DNA from 3 places in the Proteocatella sp. QWL-06 genome. Region 1 is predicted to be linked to each of the others. Evidence: a T-box and tRNA genes for the amino acid it is inferred to sense, from the RefSeq annotation. Region 1 holds a T-box; the other regions hold tRNA genes.
The links. The T-box of region 1 lies ahead of argS (arginine--tRNA ligase). A T-box ahead of a tRNA ligase gene usually reads a tRNA of that ligase, here a tRNA-Arg.

Region 1 (8,052 bases):
ACAGAACTTGACCCATTTTTTGAAATGGTTGATTATGAGGCCTGTGAATATTGTTTTACTACGCTATTCATGTGGCAGCATGTATATAAGACTCATTACCATATAGACAGTGATTTTGCGATAATAATGGCAGAATATGAGGGCAATGCCTTTTCTATAATGCCACTTGCAAAAAAAGAGAACCTTCTCAAAGCTGTGGATTATGCCATAGATTATTTTAAGGAAAGCGGAAGCAGGATATATTTCAGGGGTATAACCTCTGATGTTCTTAACCTGCTGAAACAGAATTACCCTGAACGGTTTGTATATACAGAGGAAAGAGACCTCTTTGACTATATTTATGATGGAGAGAGTCTTAGAACTCTTGCGGGCAAGAAAAATCAGAAGAAAAGAAACCATCTGAATTATTTTCTCAAAGAATATGAAGGAAGATTCAATTACAGGTTACTTGATTCAAAAGACTTTGATGACTGCTTGAAACTCATGGTGACATGGGCAGAGACAAAGGAAGAAAGCGATGAATTTGATGAGGGAATGGATGATGAATCAGAAGGAATCAGGAAGATATTCGAAAATTATGAGATTCTCAGTGACAAGCTTAAGATAGCAGGAGTTTATATTGATGGAAATCTTGAAGCCTTTACGATTGGAGAGATGCTGAACGAAGAAATGGTGCTTGTCCATATAGAAAAAGCAAATCAGGAAATAAGAGGACTCTATCAATTTATAAATCAGCAGTTTATTTTAAATGAATTCCCGGATTCAAAATTTGTAAACAGGGAAGAAGATCTGGGGATAGCTGGACTCAGAAAGGCAAAGCTGTCATATCACCCATTGAGATTTGTTGAGAAATACAGTGTAAATGAAATATAAATATAAATCTAAATCTGCAACAGTGAGACAATCATTATTCACTGTATGCAGATTTTTTTATTCACTGTATGCAGATTTTTTTATTGACATAAGGATAATATATGATATCATAAAGATATACACCCCCCTGGGGGGTAGTGAGGAGGGTGATCTGATGAATGATGCAAAAAAGCAGGCGATGAGCACGCTGAAAATAGCCAGAGGACAGATAGAAGGAACCATAAGAATGATAGAAGAAGATCGTTACTGCGTAGATATATCAAACCAGATTATTGCGGCGCAGTCATTGCTTAAAAAAGCCAACGTTCAGATTCTGAAGCAGCATATAGAACACTGTGTTGCAGAAGCTTTTGCTGAAGGTAACGGAAAAGATAAGCTTGACGAAGTGATGACAATACTTTCAAAACTTATAGACAGGTAGAAACGGAGGATGTACGGATGAAAAGAGAAATGCTTAAACTTGAGGGAATGCATTGCGCAGCATGTGCAAAATCAATTGAGAAAGCGACAGGAAAACTTGATGGTGTATATAGCTCAAATGTGAATTTTGCTACTGAATATCTCAATATAGACTATGATGAAAACACTCTTGACCGGGAAAAGATAATTTCAACTGTAGCAAAACTTGGGTTTAAAGCTGTATATGAAGAAGTAAGGCATGCAAATGAGGAGCAGTTTTTAAAGAAGAAAGATGAAGAGATTAAGAAATTATGGAGAAAATTTGTCATATCGGCTGTGTTTTCAATACCGCTTCTATATATTTCTATGGGCACTATGTTTGGGCTGGCGGTTCCGAAAATTATATCTCCTGATGTAAATCCGCTGAATTTCGCAGTTATTCAGCTTATTCTGACTCTTCCGGTAATGATATGTGGACGAGATTTTTATGCTGTAGGCTTCAGGTCGCTTATCAAACGAAGTCCCAACATGGATTCGCTTATTGCGATTGGAACATCCGCTGCTTTTCTGTACGGAATCTATGCGGTTGCAATGATATCTTCAGGGGATCATCATTACGTCCACAGCTTATATTTTGAATCTGCTGCGGTGATACTGACACTTATAACTCTTGGAAAATACTTTGAGAATGTCTCAAAGGGAAAAACCTCGGAGGCTATAAAAAAATTAGTTGGGCTTACTCCCAAAACGGCACGGATACTCGTTGATGGCAAAGAAGTTGAAATCGAAGTTAAGGACGTAAGAGAGTCTGATGTTGTTATGGTAAGGCCTGGTGAAAGATTTCCTGTAGATGGAGAAGTTACAGAAGGAAAGACTTCGGTTGATGAATCGATGCTTACCGGCGAAAGTATCCCGGTTGAAAAAAATGTTGGAGATAAGGTTTACGGAGCCAGCATAAATAAGAATGGATTTGTGAGATACAAGGCAACAAGAGTGGGTCAGGACACTGCCATAGCTCAGATAATAAGGCTTGTAGAAGAGGCGCAGGGCTCCAAAGCACCAATTGCGAGACTTGCGGATATAATATCAGGTTATTTCGTCCCTGTAGTTATCGTTCTGGCGCTGTTGTCAGGGCTCGGATGGTATATGGCGGGCGAAGGGGTAAGATTCTCACTTACTATTTTCATATCTGTACTTGTGATAGCCTGTCCGTGCGCTCTTGGACTTGCAACACCTACAGCGATAATGGTAGGCACCGGGAAGGGAGCGGAAAACGGAGTTCTCATAAAAAGTGGCGATGCTCTTGAAACTGCTCATAAAGTAGACACTGTAGTCCTTGATAAGACGGGAACTATAACTCAAGGGAAACCGGTTGTGACCGATATAACAGTTTTTGGAGATTTTGATGAGAACACCATACTTCAGCTTGCTGCATCTGCAGAACATGGATCTGAACATCCACTTGCTGAAGCCATAATAAAGAAAGCTGAAGAGCTGGGCCTTGAACTGAAAAGTTCTCAGGATTTCGACGCTATATCAGGGTTTGGCATAAAAGCTGTAATTGAAGAAAAATCGGTACTGCTCGGCAATATAAAGCTTATGAGAAATAACGATGTGAAGCTGGAAGGGTTTGAATCGGTTTCGGAGAAACTTGCAATTGAGGGAAAAACTCCAATGTACCTTGCAGTAAATCAGAAAATAGCAGGGGTCATTGCAGTTGCTGACACAGTAAAGCCAAACAGCAGAAGAGCCATAGAAAAGCTTACTAGCATGGGAATAAGCGTTGTAATGATAACCGGAGACAACGAAGGAACAGCAAGAGCTATAGCAAAGGAAGTAGGAATAGAAAGGGTGCTTTCGGATGTGCTTCCCGCAGATAAGGCGAATGAGGTTAAGAAGCTTCAGAAGAGTGGAAGCATTGTTGCGATGGCAGGTGATGGGATAAACGATGCTCCGGCACTTGCTCAGGCCGATGTTGGTATAGCTATAGGCTCTGGAACCGATGTTGCCATGGAATCTGCTGATATAGTGCTCATGAGAAGTGATCTCATGGACGTTGCTACGGCCATACAGCTAAGTCAGAGTACTATAAGGAATATAAAGCAGAATTTATTCTGGGCATTTGGATACAATGTAATAGGAATACCTGTTGCCATGGGAATCCTTCATCTTTTCGGAGGTCCTCTCATGAACCCGATGTTTGCCGGAGCGGCAATGAGTCTGAGTTCGGTATCTGTCGTTTCAAATGCGCTTAGACTGAAAAGGTTCAGACCTTATTAAAAAACATGATAGCGATTTACAATAACCTATTGATTATCGATTGGAAATATGATATACTAAATCAGTATGTATAGTTAAATATTTTCCTGTGAAGAGATAAGTAAATATTAAGATTTCCTTATAGAGAACCAAGGATGGTGGAAGCTTGGTAGGATAGAATTTTGAATAGAAACTCTGAGGATGCTTTAATAAATAAAAAGTACGAGTCATTCACGTTATAGAATATAGAGTGGGTATTAAATACCAAGAAGAGTGGTAACACGGGAAAGTCTCGTCTCTTTATATATAAAGAGACGAGTTTTTTTATTTATAAAATGTGATAACTTGAGGAGGTAAAAATGGATTTTAAGAATGAACTTGCAATTATTTTAAATAATTATTTAGAAAATCTTGCCATGGAAGATATATTATCATTAATAGAGATTCCGCCAAATGTGGAAATGGGAGACTATGCATTTCCGTGTTTCAGACTGGCCAAAGAATTCAGAAAATCCCCTAATCAGATAGCTTTGGAGCTTGCTGAGAAAATCGAAAAACCGGAGTTCGTGGGTGAAATAAAAAATCTTGGCGGATATGTTAACTTTTTTCTGAACAAAAATGTATGGGTAAGCGATGTAATCGGAAGCTGCATAGCAGAAGGCGAAGAATTCGGAAAGACGGGATTCGGTCAGAACAGAACCACGATAATCGAGTATTCATCTCCAAATATAGCAAAGCCGTTTCATATAGGACATATAAGAACTACGGTTATAGGTCATTCTCTTCACAGGCTGTATAAATTTATGGGATTCAATACGGTTGCCATAAATCATCTTGGAGATTATGGAACGCAGTTTGGAAAGCTCATAGTAGCTTATAAGGCTTGGGGAGACAGAAGCGTCATTGAAAAGGATCCAATAAATGAGCTTTTGAAGCTTTATATAGAGTTTCATGACAAAGCTGAAGAAAATCCAGAAATGGAAGATCAGGCAAGAGAGTGGTTCAAAAAACTGGAAGATAAGGATCCTGAAGCAACTGAGCTTTGGCAGTGGATAAGAGACGTATCACTAAAGGAGTTCAATAAGGTTTATGAAATGCTCGGTATAGAATATGATTCTTTTGCGGGAGAAAGCTTCTATTCTGACAAGATGCCTTCGGTAATAAAGCAGCTTGAGGAAAAAGGGATACTTCAGGATTCGCAGGGAGCGAAGATAGTGGACCTTGAGGAGCATGGGATGCCGCCAGCGCTCATAATGAAAAAGGATGGATCTACACTATATATAACAAGAGATATAGCGGCAGCGCTATATAGAAAAGAAACATACGATTTCTACAAAAACATATATGTGGTTGGAACCCCTCAGGAGCTTCACTTCAGACAATGGAAAAAAATCGTTGAGCTGATGGGCAATGAATGGGCGAAGGACTGCATACACGTTCAATTCGGAACAGTATCACTGGAAGAAGGAACGCTTTCTACGAGAAAAGGAAGGGTGGTTTTCCTTGAAGATGTCCTCAACAGGGCAATTGAAAAGACTAAGGAAATCATAAAGCAGAAAAACCCGGATCTCGAGAACATAGATAATGTCGCGAAGCAGGTAGGTGTTGGGGCTATTGTTTTCCAGGAACTTTCAAACAGCAGGATAAAGGACTATCAGTTCTCTTGGGAAAGAACTCTCAGCTTTGAGGGCGAAACAGGTCCGTATGTTCAGTATACACATGCGAGATGCTGCTCGATACTGAAAAAATCAGGTTTTGAAGTTACTGGCGATATTGACTACAGTCTGCTCTCAAGTAATGAAGATGTAGTTGAGATAGTAAGAGTGCTTGATTCTTTTGAAAGTGTTCTTCTAAGAGCTCAGGGAAAGAATGAACCTCATCATGTAGCAAGATTCGCTCTTGATCTTTCTCAGGCGTTCAACAAATTCTATCATGACAATCACATACTGAACAGCGAAGAGGATTATAAAAGGGCTTATGTAGCTGTGGTTTCAGCAACAAAAAATGCGCTCAAGAATGCAATGTGGATTCTTGGAATGGAAGCTCCAGAAAAAATGTAGATATGGATAGAAAACGGATTTACCAGAATATCGCAGAATTTGGAAATAAGGATATAGTGTATATGATCACAAGATCATTATTTCCAGTTGAACAAGATCTTGAAGTAAAAGTAGATGCAAGAAGGCTCTCTGACGAGCTGGAGCTCTACAGATACTTTTTGAATAAAGGGAAAGGCAGCATAATGTCGGCGCTAATGCCACTGATATTATCGAACCCAGTCTATGAAAAGGCTGTAAAGAACACATATGATTTGTATGAGCTAATAAGAAAGAAACTTACTCTTAAAAACAGAATTGGAATTAATCTCCTTGTATACCGTGTTTTTTCAATTGAAGATCCGGATATTGTATTTTCAAAGATAAATATGACAGGGGGCACCAGGGAAGAGGAAGTGGAATTTCAAAAAGCTAAGATTGATATAATATTAAATAAAATTTCCATTGAGGATGCTATTATTGATTTTATTGAAGAAAAACAGATAGAAATGAACCTGGGACTGCTTCAAAGATTCGATGAAGATATTATTCATGAAGATGACTATTTATTTAAAATGTCACTTTACTTTCAAAAAATATGCCTTTTCCAGATTAAAAAGAAGCCATATATTGATAAAATCAATATGAGCAAACTGTTCAGTTCAGAGTTGGACAATGTATATACGTCTCCGCTTATAGGGGAGTACGTAATCAAGAGTAAGAAGAATGTTGAAGGAATAACGACAATCGCCTTGAGTGCAAAGATGGGAGAACTTGAGCTCTGTTATAGAAATGCGGACAGAGAGGTATCCTGAATGAACAAGCGTATAGAATATATTGCAAGGTCATTTGCTCTTGAAAGCGTAAAGCCGGGATGGAAAGAACATATTTTTGATGAGCTTAAAGAAAGCTACTTTTTAGATATGTTGACATATCTTGATGGGCAGTACATGAAAAACACAGTATATCCTCCGAAAGAAAAAGTGTTTGAGATTTTTCGGAGAATAGATATTGACGATGCCAAAGTGATTATACTTGGGCAGGATCCATATCATGGAGAAGGGCAGGCCAATGGCATGTGCTTCAGCGTCTCATCAGAGGTCAAAAATCCTCCGTCACTGGTCAACATTTTTAAGGAACTTGAAAACGAGTATGGAGAATCGAGGACTTTGGGCGATCTCTCTGACTGGGTTGAACAAGGCGTGTTACTTTTGAACAGCATACTGACAGTTGAAAAATCAAAGCCTGGCTCACATAGAAATATGGGTTGGGAGAAATTTACAGATAAGATAATCGGTATTCTCAATATGAGAGAAGAACCTCTGGTATTTGTGCTTTGGGGAAATTATGCAATAGACAAAGCTGCTATTGTAGACCAGAACAGACACTGCGTACTCAAGTCCAGCCATCCGAGTCCTTTCTCATGCTACAGGGGATATTTTGGAAATAATCACTTTAGAATGATAAATGATTATCTTATTGAAAACGGAAAAAGTGAAATTAAATGGATATAGTATATCCGAAAGTTGAAAGGAATAATAAATGAATAATTTGAAATTTGAAGATTTAAACTTGTCACCGGAAATGTTAAAGTCAATTAAGGAAAGTGGATATGAGACACCTACAACTATACAGGCTCAGGCTATACCGCTGGGTCTGGATGGAGGCGATTTCATAGGTCAGTCACAGACTGGTACTGGAAAAACTATGGCTTTTTCGATACCTATCGTTGAAAGGATTGATAAATCAGTATTCAAGCCACAGGCTATAATACTATGTCCTACAAGAGAACTGGCAGTACAGGTGTCAAATGAAATCAACAAAATATGCAAGTTCACTAAAGTAAAGGTAACCGCAGTTTACGGTGGAGAAAGCATAGAAAGACAGATCAAGAGCATAAAGCAGGGAGTACAGATAGTTGTCGGAACTCCGGGAAGAGTACTTGATCATATAAGAAGAAAAACTCTCAAGCTTAGCGAAGTAAAGTTTGCAGTGCTGGATGAAGCGGATGAAATGCTTGATATGGGATTCATAGAGGATATCGAAGAAATACTGAAGCAAACTGATGAAGACAGACAGACCATGCTGTTCTCAGCAACTATGCCTGCGGCGATAGCAAATCTTGCCAGAAAATATCTCAGAAACCCTGAAATTATAAAGGTAGCAAGCAAGCAGGTTACTGTAGACAGGATAGTTCAGAAATATATAAAAGTAAGAAATACTGATAAGGCAGAGGTTCTTTCGAGAATCATACAGCTTGAAGACGCTAGAAAATCTATAGTGTTCTGCAATACTAAGAAGATGGTAGATGAGCTGACATATGACATGCAGTCAAGAGGATACTCAGTAGAGGGACTCCATGGAGACATGAAGCAGCAGAAGAGGGATTATGTAATGGACCGCTTTAAACGTGGGAATATTGATATCCTTATTGCTACAGATGTCGCAGCGAGAGGACTTGATATTAAAAATGTCGACGTTGTAT
Region 2 (8,052 bases), 1.1 Mb from region 1:
TCCTGTGAGACTACGGGATTTCCAAAGAGCAGTATCAGCGCTACAACAAGAGATAATATCCCTGATGTTTCGGCAACTGCAGCTCCAAGAAGCATTATCATGGTTGTTTGCTTTGCAGTTTTTGGATTTTTTCCTACTGCCTCAGCTCCTTTTCCAGCTGCAAATCCCTGTCCAACTCCCGGACCAATACCTGCAATCATTGCAAGCCCGGCCGCAATGGCAGATGCTCCAAGTATAAGCGCCTTCCTGTCAAAAGAAACCAGCCAGTATAAAAATCTGCTTATAAAATCCATTTCTTGCATCAAAACACCCCTTTCTTCATAAATTTTGTCTCATCCATCTTAATCCATAGCACCAGAAACAAATACCATTGTAAGCATCGCAAAGATAAATGTCTGAAGCAATCCGGAAAACATATCAAAGTATACATGCAGTACAGCAGGTATTCCCACCTGGAATATTGGAATATCTATGCCAAGCAAAGCTGTCGTAAGCGATGCAAGAGCAGAATATACCAAAGCCATTATTATGGACCCGCCGACTAAGTTTCCGAATAGACGAAATGACAAAGATATTGGGGTTGCAATCTCTCCAATAAGATTAATTGGCATAAGCAGAATAAACGGCTCCGTGAATCCCTTAAGATATGAGAAAAGTCCTTTTCTGCGTATTCCATTGAAGTGAATCAGGAAAAACGTTATAAGCGCCAGTGCAAGCGTCATATTAAGATCTGCTGTTGGCGGCCTGACTCCAAGAAGTCCAACGAGGTTCGCAAAGGCCAGATAAAGCATCAGAGTACCAATATAAGGTGCAAATCCGACTTTGTCTTTTCCCATAGTATCCTCAGTAAGCCCATACACAAGTCCAACAAGCAATTCTACGACATTCTGCATACCTTTGGGAATCCTGTCAAGGTTTCTGGTAAGAATAATTGACCCTATTATAAGCACCGCCATGATTATCCAAGTTGTAGTTATAGTTTCGGTTACAGGCACTCCGCCAATAAAAGGGATATTTTCACTTATCGTAAATTTAATTTTTGCTCCAAATCCTCCATCACCCATTAGTAATCCTCCTTTCCCAGTTAATTCATAAATTCTTTATATTAATACTCTGCTGTTAACGAGTAATAATAACTTACTTCAGCCCGTCAAGTATTCCGGAAATGACAATCGAAAGCTTTATGCTCGAAAGTCCGAGGATAGTTCCCACCACGTTTATGTAATCTGCCTTGATTGATATGAAGATCACAGCGGCATATATGACAAGCCTTATTATATATCTGGTACCTGCATATACCTGCGCCTTCTCAGGCGGAAGATTTACAGCTCTTATGACCGCAGATGACAGAAGCTCAAAGCAGAGTACCGCTATCAGCAGTCCAAACACTATTCCAGTTACAAATGCTGTCCATCCGTCATATAAAACCACTGACAGCGCTGCTACTGTTGCCATTAGAAATATGGCATTTCTGACTATTTTAAGTTTCGTTGCAAATAATTCATCCATAATATCTTTCCAATTCATTGTCTATTTTTTATCAAAAATGAGGTCATATCATAATTAACTAAATTTAATTTATATTTAAATAACAGCTATTTTTTACCATTGTTGCCACTTTCGAAGTAATTTCTTAGAATTTTGTAAATATTCAAAAAACCAGCTGAAATACCCAGTAAAATGGCAATTATCATTACCCAGTCACCAAGACCATACTTCTCGATGAGAGCGTTTGCCGCAAACATGCAAAGTCCGACAGGAGCGAGAATCATTATGCCCATCTGCGTTACTAATGCAAGATTCTTTCCAATATCAACAGTTTTTCTAGGATCTCGCTTCACAAATTTTCCCCCGGTCTCTTAATTACTGATCACGTTCGCATTTTGAATGAACGACCTAATCTATTATCATTTTTTATAAATTCTTAAATTTTTCGCTATGAAATAATATTACTATATACGATTTAAAAAGTCAATTTAAAATATCTCCATTTCAGAATATTCTAAACTATTTTTAACTAATAGTTACTTTATTGGTGATATTTTCAAATTATATACACTTTGCATATGGAATTTTATCACACATTTTGTTATTTTTTTATCTATCATTAAGAATAATATAATAAAATCCACATTTAGGCAATCCTTATGTTGACAATTCCTGATTTTTTGGTTAAAATCTATTATGCACGAACAAACACGCACCTATAGCTCAGGCGGATAGAGCGACAGTTTCCTAAACTGTGCGTCGGAGGTTCAAGTCCTCTTAGGTGCACCAATACCAGAAACACCATTTCCTTTTTTTTAGGATATGGTGTTTTTTTTGTGCTTGACATTTCATGAGAAAAATATATAATTGAATTATAGTTTCATGATGTAATAATGAGTTTCATATCATGAAACATTCGGATCCTATTCATATATATAGAAGGAGAACTCTCATATGAACCCAGTATTAGAAAAAATTCAGCAATTAGGAATAGTTCCAGTAGTAGTACTTAACGATGCCAGTGACGCGTCACCGCTTGCGAAGGCACTGTGTGACGGAGGCCTCCCTTGCGCAGAGGTTACATTCAGAACTGAGGCCGCGGAAGAAGCAATAAGGATAATGTCTCAGGAATTTCCAGAAATGCTTGTAGGCGCAGGAACTGTACTTACTACTGATCAGGTAGACCGCGCTGTTGCAGCGGGGGCAAAATTTATAGTCAGCCCAGGACTCAACCCTAAGATCGTCAGATACTGTACAGAAAGAAACATTCCAATCACTCCAGGGACATGCAATCCAAGCGATGTAGAGCTTGCCATAGAGCTTGGTCTCGAAGTTGTGAAATTCTTCCCTGCCGAAGCTTCGGGTGGACTTGATATGATAAAGGCAATGTCAGCACCTTATACAAATGTAAGATTCATGCCAACAGGCGGCATCAACCAGAAAAACCTTACTACATACCTCGATTTCCCAAAGATAATCGCATGTGGAGGAAGCTGGATGGTAAGTGGTGACCTGATAAAGGAAGGCAACTTTGACAAGATAAGAGAACTGACAGAAGATGCTGTTCATTCTATGCTTGGTTTTGAGCTTGCACACATCGGGATAAACTGCGAAGGCGAAAGCGAAGCTGATGAAGTTACAGGCGCTTTTGGAAAAATGTTTGGATTTGAAAAAAAGACAGGTAACAGCTCAATATTCGCCGGCAGTTTCATAGAAGCCATGAAAAGCCCATACCTTGGGAAAAACGGTCATATAGCAATAAAGACCAGATATATCGACAGAGCAGTATATTACCTTGAATCACAGGGTTTTGAGCTTGATATGGACACTGCGAAATACAAAAATGACAAATTGACTGCAGTCTACCTGAAAGCCCAGGTTGGAGGATTTGCTATCCACCTTGTTCAGAAATAACAGCAGAACTATATATGAATACACAATGAATTCTATTATTATATAAAATCGGAGGAAAAATAAATGTCTAAAAAGGTCATCACATTCGGAGAGATAATGCTCAGGCTTGCACCTGAGGGATACTACAGATTTGTTCAGGCAGACAGCTTTGGGGCAACATATGGCGGAGGAGAAGCCAATGTGGCAGTTTCTCTTTCAAACTACGGACTTGACGCACACTTTGTAACAAAGCTCCCAAAGCATGAGATTGGACAGGCAGCGGTCAATTCACTTAGAAAATACGGTGTAGGCACTGATTTTATTTCAAGAGGCGGAGACAGAGTTGGAATATATTTCCTTGAAAAAGGCGCATCACAGAGGCCTTCAAAAGTAATATACGACAGAGCGCATTCTTCAATATCGACTGCAGAAAAGAGCGATTTTGACTGGGCCGAGATATTCAGTGGCGCGCATTGGTTCCATTTCACAGGAATAACTCCTGCGCTGAATGACAGCGTTGCTCAGATATGCCTGGATGCGTGCAAGGCGGCAAAGGACCTTGGCGTTATGATCTCATGTGACCTTAACTACAGAAACAAACTCTGGTCAAAGGAAAAGGCCGGCCAGGTGATGGGAGAGCTTTGCAGATATGTAGATGTATGTATTGCCAATGAAGAAGATGCTGCAGATGTATTTGGAATACATGCGGCAGATACAGATGTGACAAAGGGCGACGTGAACCACGAAGGATACAAGGATGTCGCAAAGCAGCTCGCTGACCGTTTTGGATTCAGCAAGGTTGCAATAACTCTTCGTGAATCAATATCTGCAAACGACAACAACTGGTCAGCGATGCTGTTTGATGGATCAGAATATGTTTTCAGTAAGAAATATCCAGTTCATATAGTAGACAGAGTCGGAGGTGGAGACAGCTTCGGCGGAGGACTTATATATGCTTGCCTTAACGACTATTCATCAAGAGATGCAATCGAATTCGCAGTTGCGGCATCTTGCCTTAAGCACGCTGTAGAAGGTGACTTCAATCTGGTATCTGTGGATGAGGTCAGAAAACTGGCAGGCGGAGATGCTTCTGGCCGCGTTCAGAGATAATTCAATACAGTTTTAATAAGCGATAACCTTCCTATAATATAATTTTACCCCAGTCCCGGAAAAGATTCTTGGTAATCCTTCCCGGGACTGGGGTTTTTTTGCCTTAAAAACGGCTTTCTTCATATTATCTGAACCCAAACTCGCCTGATATATTCCTTTTGCTTTCAAGCACATATTCTGCGAGCATTTTGAGCTTTTCATCAGTCATCCTTCCGACTGGAGCCGATATGCTGAATGCATTTCTTGCCTTGCCTTCATGATCGAGTATGCTTGCAGCGATACATCTTACTCCCATTTCATTCTCTTCATTATCAAGAGCATATCCGAATTTCCTTATTTCTCTGATATTCTCGAGAAATTCATCCAGACTCAGGATAGTCTTTGGAGTCATGGCTCTTATGTCACTGCTGTTCCAGATTTCCTCTATTTCCTCATCCGATCGCTCTGCAAGCATAGCTTTTCCTACCCCTGAGCAATAAAGGGGTATCCTGCTACCTACTCTTGATACCATACGTATCGAATTAGAGCCAGATTCTACCTTATCTATATATATTGCCTCGTTTCCTTCCACTTCCACCAGATGCACCGTTTCTCCGCTTATTTCGCTCAGTTTCCTAAGATAGGGACGTGCTATCGAAACTATATCCAGTTTTTCTGTTATCCGATTTGATATCTCCATCCATTTCAGAGAAAGTCTGTATTTCCCCGTATCTTCTTCCTGCCTTACGTATCCCATCATCTGAAGCGAGCTCAGTATCCTGTGCACAGTGCTTTTGTGAAGTTCCAGGCGGTTGCTGAGCTCCACCAGTCCGGCAGGCTCACATAATGAAAGTTCCTCAACAGCCTGAAATATCCTTTCTGCGACCTGTATCGGATTTTTTGCTTTTTCTTCGTTTTCCACTTTACCCCCTGCGATTATCATATTAGATTTTATAATTATATTATCACACCACACAAATAAAACAAGCCTCCCCGCTAATAAAATCACAGGGAGGCATTTAATTCACTTGATTAAATTCTTAGTATAGTAGATCTACGATTCCTGTAGAGAATACAGGTACAAAAGTAAGCAGAAGAAGACATACCAGCAGCAGTATATAGAAAGGCACTGCTTCCTTTATAAAGTCCTTCATCTTGCACTTTGTTATACCGCATGTAACAAACATCAGAGTTCCCATCGGAGGAGAAATACATCCGATAGCCATGTTGAATATGAATACCATGGCAAACTGGATCTCATTTATTCCAAATGCCGCCGCAACCGGCGCCAGAAGAGGCACAAGTACTATCATGGCCGCATTTCCTTCTATGAACATTCCTACTATAATAAGGAACACATTCACTATCATGAGGAATACATATTTGTTATTTATATATGTTACCAGCACTTCCGTAAGCTCCTGAGGGATTCTTTCCTTAGTAAGTATCCATGCAAATGCAGATGCCGCACCGACAATAAGCATTATGGATGAAGTAGTGGCAACAGTTTCGATAAGCGAAGCCTTGAGATCTTCTATCTTCATTTCTCTGTAAACAGCTCCAAGAAGCAGGGCATATACTATGGCTACAGCTCCAGCCTCAGTAGGAGTGAATACTCCCAGTCTTATTCCGCCTATTATTATTACAGGCAGAAGCAGCGGAAGGATTGCCGGCATAAGCGACTTCTTCAGTTCTGCAGGCTTGAGTTTTTCTGTCCTTATAGGCTTATATCCTCTTTTTCTCGATATTATGCTGACAAGTATCATCATAGATATGCAAAGCAGAAGACCCGGTCCAATACCTGCTATGAAGAGCTTTCCTATTGATACATTGGCAATTGAGCCATATATTATCATCGCGATTCCGGGAGGTATAAGCGGAGTAATCATAGCTGAGGTAGCAGTTACAACAGTTGAAAATTCCTTTGAGAATCCCTTCTTTTCCATCTCAGGAACAAGCATTTTTGCTTCCATTGCTGCATCCGCCAGGTTTGATCCTGAGAGTCCTCCCATAAGGGTAGACAGAAGAACGTTAACCTGAGCAAGTCCTCCGTTCATTCTTCCTGTAATAACCTCACAGAAATCCATTATCCTCTTGGTAACACCCGAATAGTTCATCAGTATCCCTGCACAAACGAAGAATGGCACGGCCAGCAGCGGAATGCTCTCTGTTCCCGAAATCACTCTCTGTGCAAAAATCTGAGTGGATATGTTCGGATTGAGAATAAAATAAGTCACAGATCCGCCAAGCACCGATATGAACACCGGCACCTTCATGAAAAGCAGCGCTAGCATTACAATAGCTGCCAGAGTTATTATACTAGAATTCATTATACTGCTTCTCCCTTCGCGTCTGTCTCAGAATTTATCGTCTTTATTTCTTCAATATTAGTTATTACTATGTTTATCATCATAAGCACTACTCCAACCGGTACCGCCATATATATCATTGAATACGGGATATCAAGTATGTTGGTAGATCTTCCTGATGTGAGGAAGCTGCTTATCAGCGTAGTGCTCTGGATTCCGAAGAACGCAAGAATTCCAAGGCTTATGAAAAGGTCTATTATAGTAACGATTTTTGCCGCAGCTGCCGGAAGCATGTCTACTACCATTTCAATCATTACATGATTGCCATATCTGAATGCTGCTCCTGATGCCAGAAACACTATCCATACGAGACACATCAGCTGAACTTCTTCCTGCCATATCAGAGGCTGGCCGAGGAAATACCTCAGTATTACACCGAAAAAAGTTATAAATATTAAAACTGTCAGAGCTAAGCTGGCGATTATCACGTCCAGATTCTTCAGCAGATCCAACGCTTTATTTCTAGTATTCATAGATTCTCCTTAAGACTAATTATTTCATTGCTGCTTTTACTGTGTCATAAAGACCTGGAGTCCAGATGTCAGTAAAATCAGAAAGCTGATAGAATTTCTCTGCTTCAGCCTTGAATCCTGCAAGCTGCTCAGCTGTAGGCTCTACAACAGTAACTCCTTCTTCCTTGAAAAGGTTAAGAGTGTCTTCCATAGCCTGCTCCTGGAGCTCATTGTTGAATATTCCCGCCTCTTCAGCAGTAGAAACGAATATCTCCTGCTGCTCTGGTGTAAGCGAGTTGAAGAAATCAGCTCCACATACTAACGTTGTGAAGTTCTTTACGTGACCGTCAAGTATAAGGTTTTTGGCAACTTCCTGGAATTTTCCGTTATAAAGAACTGGAAGCGGATTCTCAAGTCCGTCTATAGTTCCCTGCTGAAGCGCTGTATAAACATCTCCAAGAGGCATAGGTGTAGGCGTAGCTCCAAGTACCTCGAATCCTTTTATCTGTATCTTGTTGTTTGGAACACGGATTTTCATTCCGGAAAGATCTTCTACTGAATTAACCGGTTTCTTAGTCATAGTATGTCTTTCTCCGTACATCCAGTTTGAAGCCACTATCTTAAGGCCCTGCTCTTCAAGCTTTGCACTTTGCTCCTTGTACCAGTCGCTCTCTATGAGCTTCCAGCAGTCATCCCATGAATCAAAAAGGAATGGCGCGAATACTATACCAAAATCAGGCACTCCACGATCTGCATAAAAT
Region 3 (8,052 bases), 420 kb from region 1:
AGCTCTGCTCCCGCGATATAAGTTATACCTTCCTGCTTTAATGCGATTCCAGGAGACGAAGAAGATGTCATTGCTCTTGCTCCTGCACCAGCAGCACCATAAATCATGTTTATAGCTGATATCTCTGATTCTGACTGAATAAATACTCCGCCTGCTTTTGGCAGCTCTTTAGACATATATTCTGGTATCTCGTTCTGTGGGGTTATAGGATATCCTGCAAAAAATGTACATCCTGCTTCAATTGCCGCTTTTGCAATTGCCTCATTCCCTTTCATAAGTACTTTCATCATTATCCTCCTAATATCTTTCTACTGTAATAACACCATCTGGACACATAAGTCCACAGCTAGCGCATCCGATGCACTTGTCAACCTCTTTTACTGTCGCAACGTTATAGCCTTTGTTGTTCATCACTTCGCTGTCAAGAAATATGATCTTGACTGGACATACTGAAGCGCAAAGACCGCATCCTTTGCAGCGTTCCTGATCAAATGTTACTTTCCCCTTTGCCATTGTAATTCCTCCTGTATAATTTTCAAATATTTAAAGTAGCATGAGCTAATTTAATCACATCCATTCCTCACGCATTATCATTGAAACCGGCATGATAACGTTGTCAGGGTCAATTTGTCTAAATTGTGTATTGTTTTTTGAATATTTTAAATTGTGTGAAATCGTTTTCCTGAAATCCGATTTTTTTTCCCAATAAGCAACATACCTCATTGGGATTCCTGTTTTGATTTCTACTTCTTTCACGAGCTCAATTCCATCGGTTATATCTTTTTCGCTGGTGTCCCACAGCATATGAGTGTTGCTCACAAGACCAGTGACCTTGAGACCACTGGTTCTTTCTATATCACTTATATACTGTATGACTTTTTCGGGAGTATCAGTGTATTCTCTGTTTTTGTTGATTACCATGAACATGTCATACTCAAACCTGCTTATATCCTGGCTCATCCTTCCTAGCACTCTTGCGCCGACATCATCTCCGCCCACATCGATTATATATTCATAGTCGGTATTGAAAACAGGCTTTGTTATATCGGCTGCTATTGCCGGAAGATCGAGCGCGCTGTTTTTGAGTATGCTTGAGAATGATTCAATGTCATGCTCCATTAGCAGATCTTCTTTTTCTCTTGACCTGAAATACGGATTTACAACATCTATGTCAGCTATCGCGACTTTTCTTGATTCTCCGTTTGCTGCATTCTGCTCTCTTATCTCTTTTGAGAGCCTTATGGCATAATTAACGGCGAATTCAGTCTTTCCGCTTCCATAATGACCCACGATTATCCTGATTCTCTTGTCATCTTTAAGCATATTGACCTCATTGTCTCTCTGTTAAACGTATTCTTTTGCTTCCTCTTCTTTGTTTAGAACTCTTAGCGCTCCCTCAGCAAGTGCTATCATCTCGTCTTCTCCAGGATATATAACTACCTCAGCCATCTTTGACACTCTGTCTTTTATCCAGCCTGTCATCATCTCTGAATATGCTATTCCACCTGTAAGGATTATTGCATCAACATCACAGCTTAAAACTGCAACGCTTGCTCCGATATCCTTTGCAACCTGATAAGCCATTGCCTCATATATAAGCGCCGCCTTTTCATCGCCTTTTTTTATCATGTCTTCGACTTCTCTTGCATCGTTTGTGTTTAGATATGCAACGAGTCCGCCGTTTCCTTTTATTCTCTTTTTAAGATAGTCTTTTGTGTATTTCTCATCATAACACATATTTATCAGCTGGCCAACAGGAAGACTTCCTGCTCTCTCAGGTGAGAATGCTCCCTCTCCGTCAAGCGCATTGTTTACATCTATTACTCTGCCTTTTCTGTGAGCTCCTGTAGAGATTCCTCCGCCAAGATGTGCCACGACAACATTTATGTCTTCATAGCTCTTTCCGATGCTCTTTGCATATCTTCTCGCAACAGCCTTCTGGTTAAGAGCGTGGAAAATTGATATTCTCTCTATCTCCGGAATACCTGATATTCTTGCTATATCATCCATCTCATCAACAACTACAGGGTCTACTATGAATGCCGGAACAACTGCCATGTCAGCAATTTCCTTAGCGATTATTCCTCCAAGGTTTGAGGCATGCTCTCCTCTTTCTCCGCTTGCAAGGTCTGCTATCATAGCCTCGTTTACTTCATAGGTTCCGCCTTCCATAGGCTTGAGGAGTCCGCCTCTTCCTACTATGGCGTCAAAGCTGTGAGGGCTGATTCCAACCTCGACAAGAGATTCGATTATAACCTCTTTCCTGAATGACTTCTGAGCGAAAACGCTGTCATATTTCTGAATTTCCTCTGTCGAATGTCTCAGTGTTTTTTCCATTATCAGGTCTTCATTCAAAAATACTGCTATTTTTGTGGATGTAGATCCCGGGTTTATTGCTAAAACCTTGTACTCCTTCATTTTTTTCCTCCGAATTGTTAGAATTTACTTGAATATAATACAGCCAGTGCTATAGAATACATCTTTGTCTCTTCTGAGTCAGCTCTTGACGTAAGCACTATTGGTTTGGATGCGCCAAGTATTATACCGGCGATTTTTGATTTTGAAAAGTAGGAAATTGCTTTGTAAAGCACATTACCAGCTTCAATATCAGGCATCAACAGTATATCACATTTTCCTGCAATCGGGTCCTTGATTCCTTTGTGATGTGCGGCTTCTTCGCTTACCGCATTATCAAGAGCGAATGGTCCTCCGACAATACATCCATCTATCTCACCGCTTCTGTTCATCTCAACGAGAGACTGAGCATCAAGCGTTGCAGGCATTTTTTCGTCTACCTTTTCCTTTGCACATACCACACCAACCTTTGGCATGTCAATATAAAGAGCATTTGCAAGCTTTACTGTGTTTCTTATGATTGCTGCCTTGGTATTAAGGTCAGGGCTTATATTCATGGCTGCATCTGTGACAAACATCAGTCTGTCATATCCTGGAATCTCAACTACTGCCGCATGGCTTATAGGGTTTCCTGTCCTCAGAGAAAGCTCTTTGTTTAGAACCGCCTTAAGTACCACTGAAGTGTCAACCAGCCCTTTCATTAGAATATCAGCTTTTTTGTCTGATACAAGCTTTGCCGCTGCCATAGCCGCAAGCTGATTATCCGGCTCGTCAACTATATCATATTTATTATAGTCTATATCCAGTTTTTTGCAAATATCAATTATTGCTTCTCTGTCACCAACAAGAGTGGCATCTGCAATTCCTGCGACATTTGCCATGTCTACAGACTTAAGGACATCAGCATCCTGGGCGCATGCGACTGCAATTCGCTTTGGACCGCTCTGTCTTGCTTTTTCCATGATTTCGTTGAAACTTTTCATATTTCCTCCTAATTTTCCGTTATAGTGACCACTTCCGGAGTGATCTTAATGCTGAAAATCGGAAAATCAACTTCGTACTGAAGTTTGTATTTTTCCTGTGCTGCCTTATTGTCAATCAATATTCTTATATTATCAGGATTTATCCTGTCTGAATATTCTCTGCCTGCAGTTATCTTTATCTCCGTTTCTGGCGGAAGCGTGCTCTTTATCGCTTCTGCATCTGCTTCTCCCGTGAGCGTTATGCCGGCGCGCGGCATCATGAGAGTATATTCCTCAAGCTCGCTCTGTATCTCTTTTATTTTTATTCTTTCGACCGAATAAACCAGTTCAGCTGTTTTTTCAAGCTCATATGAAACTCCTGCAACCCTATTGAACCCGGATATCTTTACAGGAACTGTCTTCAGAGACTTCACTGCATCAACTGCATCCGCACTTCCCTGTATCCTCACGTTCTCAACATCGGCCCTGAATGAGCTGTTTGGTACCTTCTGCCCTTGATCGTCAACAAACACTAGCTCTACAGGTACATTTTTGGTCTTGTCAACGTCGACATCTACAATGACTGATGATTCGCGTATCGTTACGCCTTCTACTATATTGTTTCTGTCATCCAGTGGAACAAGGTTTATTTTCGTGCTGAAATCTGAATCATTGTTCTCAAGCTTTACTGTTCCTGACAGATTCATAACCTTTTCGACCTGAGACTGCGGCCCTTCGACATAAAGTCCTACTCTGTTTGGCTTTATCTGCCCTATCACATAATTCGTCCTGAGGCTGCCTTCTGTATTTATTACTATGTTCTTCATGCTTACAACAGACCTTTCAAGCACCACCTCTATCTGAAGCGGATTAAGGCTGTACTCTATCTCTCTTGGCGCATCCATGACCACCTGCATCATATTGGTCCCTTCCTTTGGATCGTATATCTCTCCCTTTGGAGTGACGCCATTTCTGATATATTCATTAAGTACAGATCTTTTTGCCCTGAAATCAACCTTTACATTAAAATCCTGGCCATACGCGAACGTAAGTCCATTGTCTCTTATCTCATCTATGTTAGTGACAGTCTCTACGCTTATGTTCTCAAAGCTCCTGATTACAATAGGATCCACCTCGGACATTACGTATACCCACATTATGAAAGCGAATATGATTGAAAACAGCTTTATTTTAAAATTGTTTTTGAAATGATCCAGCATCTATTCACCACCTTTTCTGAACAATTTTCTCTCATCGTCCCTCTTAAGGTTTCTCTTAAGGTAAATTTCAAGTTCTTCTTCGCCCAGGTTCTTGAAGAGCTTTCCATTGTCAGCAATAGATATCGCACCCGTCTCTTCAGACACTACAAGTGAGATACAGTCAGATTTTTCGCTTATCCCAAGCGCTGCCCTGTGCCTCGTACCTACCTCCTGGTTGAGCTTGTTATTCTCCGTAAGCGGCAGAAAGCATCCTGCGGCCATAACTCTGTCGCCTCTTATGACTACCGCGCCATCATGAAGCGGAGTATTTGGTATGAAGATGTTTCGAAGTATCTGCCTGCTTATCTTTGCATCTACAAGGGTTCCTGTCTGTATGATCTCATTGAGCCCTGTCTCTCTTTCAAATACTATCAGCGCTCCGATTTTGGATTTCGAAAGGGAATTCACTGTGTGTATTATTTCAAGGACCAGCTTGTCGATATTAACACTGCCCTCACCACTCGATTTGAGAAGAAACTTGGTCCTTCCTATATGCTCAAGGGCTCTCCTCAGCTCTGGCTGGAATACAATCAGGAGCGCTATGAGCCCAACGGTCATAGTGTTCTTTAATATCCAGTGTATTACCTGAAACTGCATGAGCTCAGATATCTTGCTGGTAAGGAGAAGTACCACGATGCCCTTTATCAGCTGCTCGGCTCTGGTCTCTTTTATCAGAAGATAGACATTGTAAAAAACATAAGCTACTATTGTTATGTCTATCACATCGAATATGCTGATGTTCATTATTATATCCTTGAGTTCCCACATGATATCATGGCACCTCCATCCCTTGTTATTTTTCATGTTTTATCTTTATATTATTTCATATCTGGACACAATTTTCAATACTAACTGTTCAAATTGCAATTATTATCTGCTCTGATACGTATTTAAATCATTAATTTATGATATAACGGAAAAATTTAGAATAAACCTGTTCCACAACTTTATGTTTTATGTTATCATATTATATGTTATTTCATAATGCATCCATAGCTCAGTTGGATAGAGCAGCGGCCTTCGAAGTCGCGTGTCAGGGGTTCGAGTCCCTTTGGGTGCACCAGCAAAGGCTCTCTGCAGTTCAGCGGAGGGTTTTTTTATTACAGTATGGTAACTTTTTTAAATAATTTATGTACCTGTGAAAATTTATGATATAATATATTGGATTAGGAGGTCTGAACATGGACAAAGATTTAGAAAAAAAACCAAATAAGAAAAAGAAAAAAAGAAAAATAAATTTCATCAGGCTGATATCGCTCATAACTGCATTTGCAGTTTTTGCAGGTGGAATAACTGCCGTGGCAGCTGCTCTGATTGTAGTAAAGACAGCTGAACCGATAGACCCTACGAAAATATCGGAACTGCTTGATGAAAGCTCATTTATTTTTGATGACAAGGGAGTTCTGATAGAAAAGATTTCAAATGGAGAGTATCGAAGCATAGTGCCGCTCTCTCAGATTCCAGAAGATCTTCAGAATGCAGTAATTGCGGTTGAAGATGAAAGATTCCGAGAGCACAACGGAGTCGACGTCAAAAGGATATTCGGAGCACTGTGGTATGACATAAAGACTCTGAGCCTTGCTCAGGGAGCTTCGACAATCACGATGCAGGTTGCAAAAAACCTTTATACTACAATGGATAAGACCTGGACTCGAAAGCTTAAAGATGCATATTATGCACTTGAAATCGAAAAAGTCCTCAGCAAGGATCAGATACTTCATGCATATCTCAATACCATAGGTCTTGGAAGAGGAACAAGAGGCGTTCAGGCTGCAGCTCATGTGTATTTTGACAAGGATGTGTCTGAGCTCAATCTTCCAGAAGCAGCGATGATAGCAGGCATCACACAGAATCCTTACAAATTCTCAGCTTATGTGACAGCACCTATTTCTCCTGATGACGATTTTACAGGAATGCAGGTAAGCCTCATCCCAAGCAACAGTGAAACCCCAGCGCCAACAGCTGAAGACCTTCAGGTATTTGACAGGCTTCTTAAAAATGGACTTATTTCAAATCTTGAGCATAACCAGCTTGTAAAGAATGATTACTATGCTAGAAAAGCTGTCCTTAACCCTGATTCCAAGGAAAGACAGGAAATAGTTCTCAAGATGATGCTCAAGAACGAATATATCACAGAGACTCAGTACAACGAAGCTGTGGCATATCCGGTGGAGATAAAGCTCGGAAAGAAAAAACAGTCTAACATATCTTCTTACTTTGCCGATAAAGTAAAGGCAGAAGCAGTGACAGCGCTTGAATCCGTAGGCTACTCTGCTGAAGATGCAAATGACATTCTTTATGGCGGAGGACTGAGGATATATTCTACTCTCAGTACCAGCATACAGAACATACTTGAAGAAGAAGTAAACAATCCAGCCAACTTCCCGGGAAGCTGGATAGACGAGGATGGGATTCCTCAGCCACAGGTCGCTTCCGTGATAATGGATCAGTATACCGGTCAGGTCAAAGCACTCGTGGGCGGAAGAGGGATTAGCGGAAACAAAATCTATAACAGAGCGCTTAACCCAAGACAGCCCGGATCATCAATAAAGCCAGTGGCAGTTTACCTTCCTGCACTTGAAAATGGATTTACCGCAGGATCAGGAGTAGTGGATGAGCCTATAAAAGATGAAAAAGGTGAATACTGGCCAAAGAACCTCAGTACCTATGACGGCCCTACTATACTTCGAAACCTTGTGATAAAATCATCAAACGTAGGAGCGGTTCAGGTAGCTGAAAAAGTAGGCACGAAAAAAATGATTGAATATATGAAGAACATGGGAATATCAACAATAGTGACGAGAGACATGAACTCAGCAGTAAATGATGAGAACTTGTCGATGACACTCGGAGGTATGACAAAGGGAGTTACGCCTCTTGATCTTACAGCAGCATATGCTTCAATCGCAAACTCAGGAAAATATACAAAACCTGTATTCATTACAAAGATAGAGAATACGAGCGGCACTGTGCTTTACGAGAACACACCTGAAGTAAGGCAGATTGCAACAGCTCAGAATGCATATATAATGACTGACATAATGAAGGATGTAGTAAACAGAGGTAGCGGCGGAAGAGCCAGGGTCAGGAATTTTGTGACAGTAGGAAAGACAGGTACCACAAACGATGAAAAAGACATCTGGTTCGCAGGATACACACCTTACTACACAAGTGCTCTCTGGATAGGTGAAGACCAGCCAAAGGATATGAATAAATCCAGTGACGTACCATCTGCGCTTTGGGGAAGGATAATGAACAGAGTCCACTCAGGACTTCCTGCCAAAAACTTTGCTGCTCCTTCAGGGCTAACCCAGACTTCGATATGTCTTGAAAGCGGACTCAAGCCAGGACCGTACTGCACAAAAATCGCAAGCGAGATATTTGTAGCAGGAACCGAACCGAAAGATATATGCATGGAGCACGAGGCACCAATAGTTACAGAAGGCCTTCTGGACGATGAGACTAAGGCAAATGCA

Region 2: it has a tRNA-Arg gene. The T-box ahead of argS (arginine--tRNA ligase) is inferred to sense a tRNA for this amino acid. The anticodon was not compared.
Region 3: it has a tRNA-Arg gene. The T-box ahead of argS (arginine--tRNA ligase) is inferred to sense a tRNA for this amino acid. The anticodon was not compared.

What each region holds. Positions count from the first base shown of each region.
Region 1 is NZ_CM178755.1:1,307,903-1,315,954, reverse strand. Features, by position in the region: gene AC4PGZ_RS06205 (DUF2156 domain-containing protein) at 1-873, shown strand, start outside; gene AC4PGZ_RS06200 (metal-sensing transcriptional repressor) at 1,028-1,294, shown strand; gene AC4PGZ_RS06195 (heavy metal translocating P-type ATPase) at 1,312-3,552, shown strand; T-box leader at 3,632-3,834, shown strand; gene argS (arginine--tRNA ligase) at 3,891-5,591, shown strand; gene AC4PGZ_RS06185 (hypothetical protein) at 5,555-6,382, shown strand; gene ung (uracil-DNA glycosylase) at 6,383-7,081, shown strand; gene AC4PGZ_RS06175 (DEAD/DEAH box helicase) at 7,110-8,052, shown strand, end outside.
Region 2 is NZ_CM178755.1:207,431-215,482, reverse strand. Features, by position in the region: gene atpE (ATP synthase F0 subunit C) at 1-302, opposite strand, end outside; gene AC4PGZ_RS01005 (F0F1 ATP synthase subunit A) at 342-1,064, opposite strand; gene AC4PGZ_RS01000 (ATP synthase subunit I) at 1,138-1,509, opposite strand; gene AC4PGZ_RS00995 (AtpZ/AtpI family protein) at 1,596-1,841, opposite strand; tRNA gene AC4PGZ_RS00990 (tRNA-Arg) at 2,201-2,277, shown strand; gene AC4PGZ_RS00985 (bifunctional 4-hydroxy-2-oxoglutarate aldolase/2-dehydro-3-deoxy-phosphogluconate aldolase) at 2,443-3,402, shown strand; gene AC4PGZ_RS00980 (PfkB family carbohydrate kinase) at 3,466-4,491, shown strand; gene AC4PGZ_RS00975 (IclR family transcriptional regulator) at 4,616-5,392, opposite strand; gene AC4PGZ_RS00970 (TRAP transporter large permease) at 5,511-6,800, opposite strand; gene AC4PGZ_RS00965 (TRAP transporter small permease) at 6,800-7,312, opposite strand; gene AC4PGZ_RS00960 (C4-dicarboxylate TRAP transporter substrate-binding protein) at 7,332-8,052, opposite strand, start outside.
Region 3 is NZ_CM178755.1:887,967-896,018, reverse strand. Features, by position in the region: gene AC4PGZ_RS04210 (3-methyl-2-oxobutanoate dehydrogenase subunit VorB) at 1-290, opposite strand, end outside; gene AC4PGZ_RS04205 (4Fe-4S dicluster domain-containing protein) at 298-513, opposite strand; gene AC4PGZ_RS04200 (ATP-binding protein) at 568-1,323, opposite strand; gene buk (butyrate kinase) at 1,345-2,418, opposite strand; gene AC4PGZ_RS04190 (phosphate butyryltransferase) at 2,436-3,338, opposite strand; gene AC4PGZ_RS04185 (CdaR family protein) at 3,347-4,537, opposite strand; gene cdaA (diadenylate cyclase CdaA) at 4,538-5,380, opposite strand; tRNA gene AC4PGZ_RS04175 (tRNA-Arg) at 5,563-5,639, shown strand; gene AC4PGZ_RS04170 (transglycosylase domain-containing protein) at 5,758-8,052, shown strand, end outside.